2 regions of the Idiomarina piscisalsi genome follow, and region 2 is predicted to be linked to the other one. Evidence: predicted binding sites of a transcription regulator. Region 2 holds the regulator's gene; the other holds the start of a gene.
What was found. The regulator NrdR, encoded in region 2, represses ribonucleotide reductase genes. The targets are predictions, from matches to a motif close to AAACACNANATNTNGTGTTT.
Positions count from the first base shown of each region.

Region 1 (3,420 bases), 430 kb from region 2:
TCGCATTTGAAATTTGCGACGACGTTTCAGATGGCATAAGCGCTGAAAGGGTAGAGTTGCGCATACCGTGCTGCTTGATATCTGCGCGCAGTTGATCCCAGTCGAGATGCAGAGGCTCATTACAAACACTGTCCAGTTCTTTCTTATAAGTATCTGTCGGCATAATGCCTTGCGAGTAGGTAGTCTCGTTAAACTTCGGACACGACCCTTTTTCTTTTGCCAGGTTCATTGAGGCTTTCATCAGGTAATACTGTATAGCTTCGAAGGTTTTGTGAACCAGACTGTTCGCCGAGCCGTCAGAGTATTTAACACCGTGCTTAGCCAAGTAATAAGCGAAGTTAATGACACCAATACCTAAAGTACGACGGTTCATAGTCGCATTATACGCTGCTGGAACTGGGTATTCCTGATAATCCAGTAGGCTGTCGAGCGCACGAACGGCTAAGTCAGCCAGTTCTTCAAACTCGCCTAAGTCGCTAATTTTACCCAAGTTGAATGCTGACAGGGTACACAGCGCAATTTCACCTTCTTCGTCATTGACGTGTTGTAATGGCTTAGTTGGCAAAGCAATTTCCAGACACAGATTGCTTTGACGAATAGGCGCCACTTTCGAGTCAAACGGGCTATGCGTATTGCAGTGGTCAACGTTTTGTACGTAAATACGCCCCGTGCTGGCACGCTCCTGCATAAACAGGCTGAATAGCTCAATGGCTTTAATGCGTTTTTTACGAATGCTTTCGTCTTGCTCATACTGAACGTACAGCTGCTCGAACTTCTCCTGATCTTCGAAGAACGCGTCGTACAGGCCCGGTACGTCAGAAGGGCTGAATAGCGTAATGTAGTCGTCTTTAATCAAACGTTGATACATCAAGCGGTTGAATTGAACTCCGTAGTCCAAATGACGAACACGGTTTTCTTCAACACCACGGTTGTTCTTAAGCACCAACAAGCTTTCTACTTCTAAATGCCATAGTGGGTAGAACAGAGTTGCTGCGCCACCACGAACACCGCCTTGCGAACAGCTCTTAACCGCTGTCTGGAAGTATTTGTAGAAAGGAATACAGCCAGTGTGGAACGCTTCACCGTTTCGAATTGGGCTGCCCAGCGCACGAATGCGACCGGCATTAATACCAATACCGGCGCGTTGAGAAACGTACTTCACAATGGCGCTGGCGGTCGCGTTAATAGAGTCCAGGCTGTCGCCCGTTTCAATTAATACGCATGAACTGAACTGACGTGTTGGTGTACGAACGCCAGACATAATGGGGGTTGGTAGTGAAATTTTAAACTCAGACGTTGCATCATAGAAACGCTTGATGTAATCCATGCGAGTTGCTTTCGGATAGTTCGCGAACAAGCAGGCAGCGACTAAAATATATAGGAACTGGGCGCTTTCATAAATATCGCCCGTCACACGGTTTTGAACCAAGTATTTATTCTCAAGCTGTTTGACCGCTGCGTATGAGAAGTTCATGTCTCGCCAGTGGTCGACAATCTCATCCATTTGGTCGAACTCGGCTTCGCTGTAGTCTTCCAGTAAGTGCTCGTCATAACGGTGCTCTGCCACCATTTTCTTGACGTGATCAAATAAACGAGGTGGCTCAAACTTTCCATAAGCGCGTTTGCGTAAATGGAAAATGGCCAAACGGGCTGCCATGTATTGATAGTCAGGAGCTTCTTCCGAGATTAAATCAGCTGCCGCCTTTATAATGGTCTCGTGAATGTCTTCGGTTTTAATACCATCGTAAAACTGAATATGAGACTTAATTTCGACTTGAGAAGCGGAAACATTATGCAGACCTTCCGCTGCCCACATGATCACTCGATGAATTTTATCTAGGTTTAGCGGTTCACGTTCGCCGCTACGTTTGGTGACATACAGTTGCTCGTTCATTTTGCGCCGACTCTTAGCTTTTTGTTATAGAGATGTAGCCACAAGATATTGTGGTCATTAGTTATACAGAGTGAAATTCACACAATATCTAGTGTCTTTGATTTTTCAGTATGCTAGGTCTTAGTCAGACTTTGATCAAGCGAATTTATCGAGAAAATGAAAAGAAATTTGACGTTTAATTGTTGATTTTTTTCTAGCCTTTAATAGACGTGAGTTTGCGAGGACCTCGGCTTTTTATAACTTTTTTGTCTTTAAAAATGGGTTAATAGATCAAGGTTGTGGTAGTCCAATAATATCCAATAATTCTAATGGCGTGCTAATTCCATAGTCGGCTTTCCAGTCGGCTGGTGAGTCACTGTCACTAATATACCCATAATGGGCCAGTACCGTTGTCATTGCAGCATTACGGCCAGCCTGAATATCACGTTCAGCGTCACCCACGTAGATACAGCTTTTAGGGTTAACCCCCAGCTGCTCCGCGGCCAGAAGCAAAGGTGCAGGGTCAGGTTTTGATACACTTAGAGTGTCCCCGCAGACAACCGACTCAAAGACATTAAACTCGGGAAAGCTAGGCAGTAATTCTTGGGTCAACTGCTTAGGTTTGTTCGTAACAATCGCCACTTTTACCCGGGCTTGAATCAGAGTATTAAGTAGCGGTACAACCCCTTCGTATACATGGGTTCTAGCGGCAATGCTGTTCGAATAGGCGTCCAAAAAAGCTTTCCGTAACTCGCTTTCATGGGTCTGCAGCTCCTCTGAAAAGGCCAGCTTTAGCAAGCCTCTGGAACCATGGGAAGCAACCGGAGTGTAAATGCTTTCATGAACAGGTTCTTTACCATATAAAGCGCACACATTGTTGAGTGCGGCTCCAAGATCAGGCGCCGTGTTCAGCAAGGTGCCGTCAAGATCAAACAGCACGCCTTCGGGAAGCTTCGGGTTGTTTGCGAGATTCGTCATGAGCTATGTCAACGGCTTTTGTAAAACGGTAATGTAATTCACGTCTATGTCGGTTTCTGACAAAGTGAATCCTTTTAATGGATGGAAAGTTAATCCATTAATATCAATCTCATTAAGTCCGGCTTCATCGGTCATGCGAAGGAGTTCCGACGGCTTAATAAAACGCTGATGTTGGTGTGTTCCTTTCGGCACCCAGCCAAGTATGTGTTCGGCTGCTAGAATGCCTAACAGCCATGATTTCACGTTGCGATTTAAGGTAGAAAAAAACACCAGGCCGCCTGGTTTAACCGCTTGTGTGCAGGCATTTACAATGGACGCTGGGTCAGGGACGTGCTCCAGCATCTCCAGGCAAGTTACCGCATCATATTGACCCTCATGTTCGGCCGCGTGATTTTCAACGGCGACACATTGATAATCGACAGAAACTTCGCTTTCCAGTGCATGTAGGCGCGCTATTTTTAATGACTCTTCGGCTAAGTCAATACCGGTAACCTTAGCGCCGCGTTCTGCCATAGCTTCACTTAGCAGACCACCACCACAACCAACATCGAGAATATTTTTGCCAAATA
Region 1 covers NZ_CP022133.1:1,220,775-1,224,194, forward strand. The annotation lists gene nrdA (class 1a ribonucleoside-diphosphate reductase subunit alpha) at 1-1,894, opposite strand, end outside; gene CEW91_RS05910 (HAD family hydrolase) at 2,165-2,851, opposite strand; gene ubiG (bifunctional 2-polyprenyl-6-hydroxyphenol methylase/3-demethylubiquinol 3-O-methyltransferase UbiG) at 2,855-3,420, opposite strand, start outside.
Region 1: the regulator NrdR is predicted to act here: its motif matches at 1,972-1,991, upstream of nrdA (class 1a ribonucleoside-diphosphate reductase subunit alpha).

Region 2 (3,420 bases):
TGTTTTAAGGTAAAATACCCCACAAATTAAGACCATTTAATGATTTGGAGAGCTGTAATGCTGAAATCTGAGATGAACATTGCCGACTTTGATGCGGACTTATGGCAAGCAATGCAAGGCGAAGTTGAGCGTCAGGAACAACATATTGAACTGATTGCATCAGAAAACTACACGAGTCCGCGAGTCATGCAGGCGCAAGGTTCTCAGTTAACCAACAAGTACGCAGAAGGCTATCCACATAAGCGCTATTATGGCGGTTGTGAGTTTGTCGATAAAGTCGAAGACTTAGCCATTGAGCGCGCCAAAGAGTTATTCGGTGCAAAATACGCAAACGTACAGCCACATTCTGGTTCGCAAGCAAATACAGCGGCATTTATGGCGCTGATGGAAGCCGGGGACACGTTCCTCGGTATGAGCCTGGCTCACGGTGGTCACTTAACTCACGGTTCTGGAGTTAACTTCTCAGGAAAGCTTTATAACGCCGTTTCGTATGGCCTGGACGAGTCCACTGGTGAAATTGACTATGCCGAAGTTGAAAAGCTGGCGCTGGAACACAAGCCGAAAGTGATTGTTGCCGGCTTCTCAGCCTATTCTGGTATCGTTGACTGGAAAAAATTCCGTGAAATTGCGGATAAAGTTGACGCCTACTTAATGGTCGATATGGCGCACGTAGCGGGCTTGATTGCCGCGGGGGAATACCCGAACCCAGTACCTTACGCGCACGTTGTTACGACGACCACGCATAAAACCCTGGCGGGCCCACGTGGTGGTTTGATTATTTCCGGTAGTGATGATGAAAAGCTACACAAGAAACTGAACAGCGCCGTATTCCCGGGTAACCAAGGTGGCCCACTCTGCCATGTTATTGCTGGTAAAGCGGTTGCATTCCAGGAAGCTTTGCAGCCGGAATTTAAAGAATATCAAAAGCAGGTATTAGTGAACGCCAACGCCATGGTAAAAACCATGCAGGCGCGCGGATATAAAATCGTATCAAATGGCACTCAGAACCACCTGTTCCTGGTTGACCTAATTGACAAAGACATTACCGGTAAAGACGCAGATGCGGCTTTAGGTGATGCATTTATTACGGTTAATAAGAATGCGGTTCCGAATGACCCACGTTCACCTTTTGTGACTTCTGGCTTGCGTTTAGGTACACCGGCAATTACTCGCCGTGGATTTAAAGAAGCGGAAGCTGAACAAGTTGCTAACTGGATTTGTGACGTTCTGGATGATATCTCGAACGAGAGCAAAATCAGCGAAGTTCGCGAACAAGTAAAAGCGTTATGCGCTAATTTTCCAGTATACGGATAATTACGCACTATCGTTACTCGAGTCGTAAAGCGCACTTAAAGGAGTCAGGCAATGCATTGTCCATTTTGTGGCACACAAGACACCAAGGTTATTGATTCGCGATTAGTTGCGGATGGCGCCTCGGTACGTCGCCGGCGTGAGTGTAATCATTGCAAGGAGCGTTTTACGACGTTTGAAACGGCTGAACTCATCATGCCTCGGGTTATTAAAACCGATGGCTCGAGAGAACCGTTCAATGAAGATAAGCTACGTAACGGGTTGTTAAGAGCACTTGAAAAGCGGCCAGTTAGTCTGGAGCTTATGGAACAGGCTATTAATAAAATTAAATCGAGTATCCGTGCGACGGGTGAGCGTGAAATAACCAGTAATTTTATTGGCGGATTGGTTATGGAAAACCTGAAACAAATCGACAAAGTGGCCTATGTAAGGTTTGCTTCCGTTTATCGCTCGTTCGAAGATATTCGAGAGTTTGGCGAAGAAATCGCTCGTCTGAATGATTAAACTGTCGCAGCTAAAAGTTGATCACGAAATGATGCATCGTGCCATTGAGTTGGCTCGGCGCGGTATTATGACAACGCGTCCTAACCCTGCTGTCGGTTGTGTGATAACCAAAGACAATAAAGTCATTGGTGAAGGCTGGCATCAGCGAGCCGGCGAACCGCACGCGGAAATTCATGCATTAAAGCAGGCCGGTGCTGACGCAAAAGGTGCAACGGCTTATGTGACTTTAGAGCCGTGCAGCCACATGGGACGCACGCCGCCCTGTGCGGACGCTTTAATTGAAGCGGGCATTGCGCGTGTTGTGGTCGCTATGCATGATCCGAACCCTCGGGTGAGTGGTAATGGCATTAAGCGTTTGCACGAAGCGGATATTGACGTGTTGGTTGGCGTGTTGGAAAAATCCGCGGAACAGCTGAACCCAGGGTTCTTGTCCAGAATGCGAGAAAACCGCCCTTTCATTACTGTCAAAATGGCCTCGTCGCTGGATGGAAAAACGGCGTTATCGGATGGCCGCAGCCAATGGATAACAGGTTCCCATGCGCGTGCCGATGTTCAGTATTGGCGAGCTCAGTCCGACGCGATCCTTACTGGTGCTGATACCATTTTAAAAGACGATCCCATGCTGACGGTTCGGCAGAGCCAGTGGCCAGCGACAAGGTCTTTACCTGAACCGTTAAAACAGCCGATACGTATTGTTATCGACAGCCAAAACCGAGTGACTGATGATGCTAAAATCTTTGAATCATCCGCACCGGTATGGTTAGTTAGATGCGAGCCGGGAAAACCGATCCGCCATGCCCATTGCCACGAGGTTATAATTGATAAAGCAGCCAGCGGAAAAGTTGAGCTGAGCGCTTTGATGACTGAGCTGGCTAAACGGGAAGTGAATCAAGTTTGGACTGAATGTGGTGCCTCTTTAGCAGCAGCACTTATAGAGGCGGGTTATTGTGACCGGCTAATAATGTATAGCTCAGGTCAGCTACTGGGCAACGCGGCGCGTTCACTCTTTGATATTGACGAACCGAATACTTTAGACAAAGCGATACGCTTTAAAATAACTGACAGGCGTCAGGTTGGTGATGACCAACGAGTTATCGCAGTACCCCAATTTATGACAGGAAAAGGTTAAGCGTTATGTCATTGCATAGCACAGAAGAGATTATAGAAGACATCCGTCAGGGAAAAATGGTTATCCTGATGGATGATGAAGATCGCGAAAATGAGGGTGACCTTATTATTGCTGCGGAATGCGCGACGCCAGAAGCGATTAACTTTATGGCGCGTTATGGCCGAGGACTTATCTGCTTAACCTTAACTGAAGAGCGTTGCCAGCAACTGAATTTACCGCTGATGGTGGACAAAAATAACGCGCCTTATGCAACAAACTTTACCGTTTCTATTGAAGCGGCAGAGGGCGTTACAACAGGAATTTCGGCAGCCGACCGCGCGAAAACAGTGTTGGATGCGGTGAAAAAAGATGCTAAGCCTGAAGATTTAGTCATGCCGGGACACATTTTTCCATTGAAAGCAAAATCGGGCGGTGTACTTAACCGCGCAGGTCATACCGAAGCGGGCTGCGACTTAGCGCGCTTAGCAGGGTTCGAA
Region 2 covers NZ_CP022133.1:786,629-790,048, forward strand. The annotation lists gene glyA (serine hydroxymethyltransferase) at 58-1,314, shown strand; gene nrdR (transcriptional regulator NrdR) at 1,366-1,815, shown strand; gene ribD (bifunctional diaminohydroxyphosphoribosylaminopyrimidine deaminase/5-amino-6-(5-phosphoribosylamino)uracil reductase RibD) at 1,808-2,944, shown strand; gene ribBA (bifunctional 3,4-dihydroxy-2-butanone-4-phosphate synthase/GTP cyclohydrolase II) at 2,950-3,420, shown strand, end outside.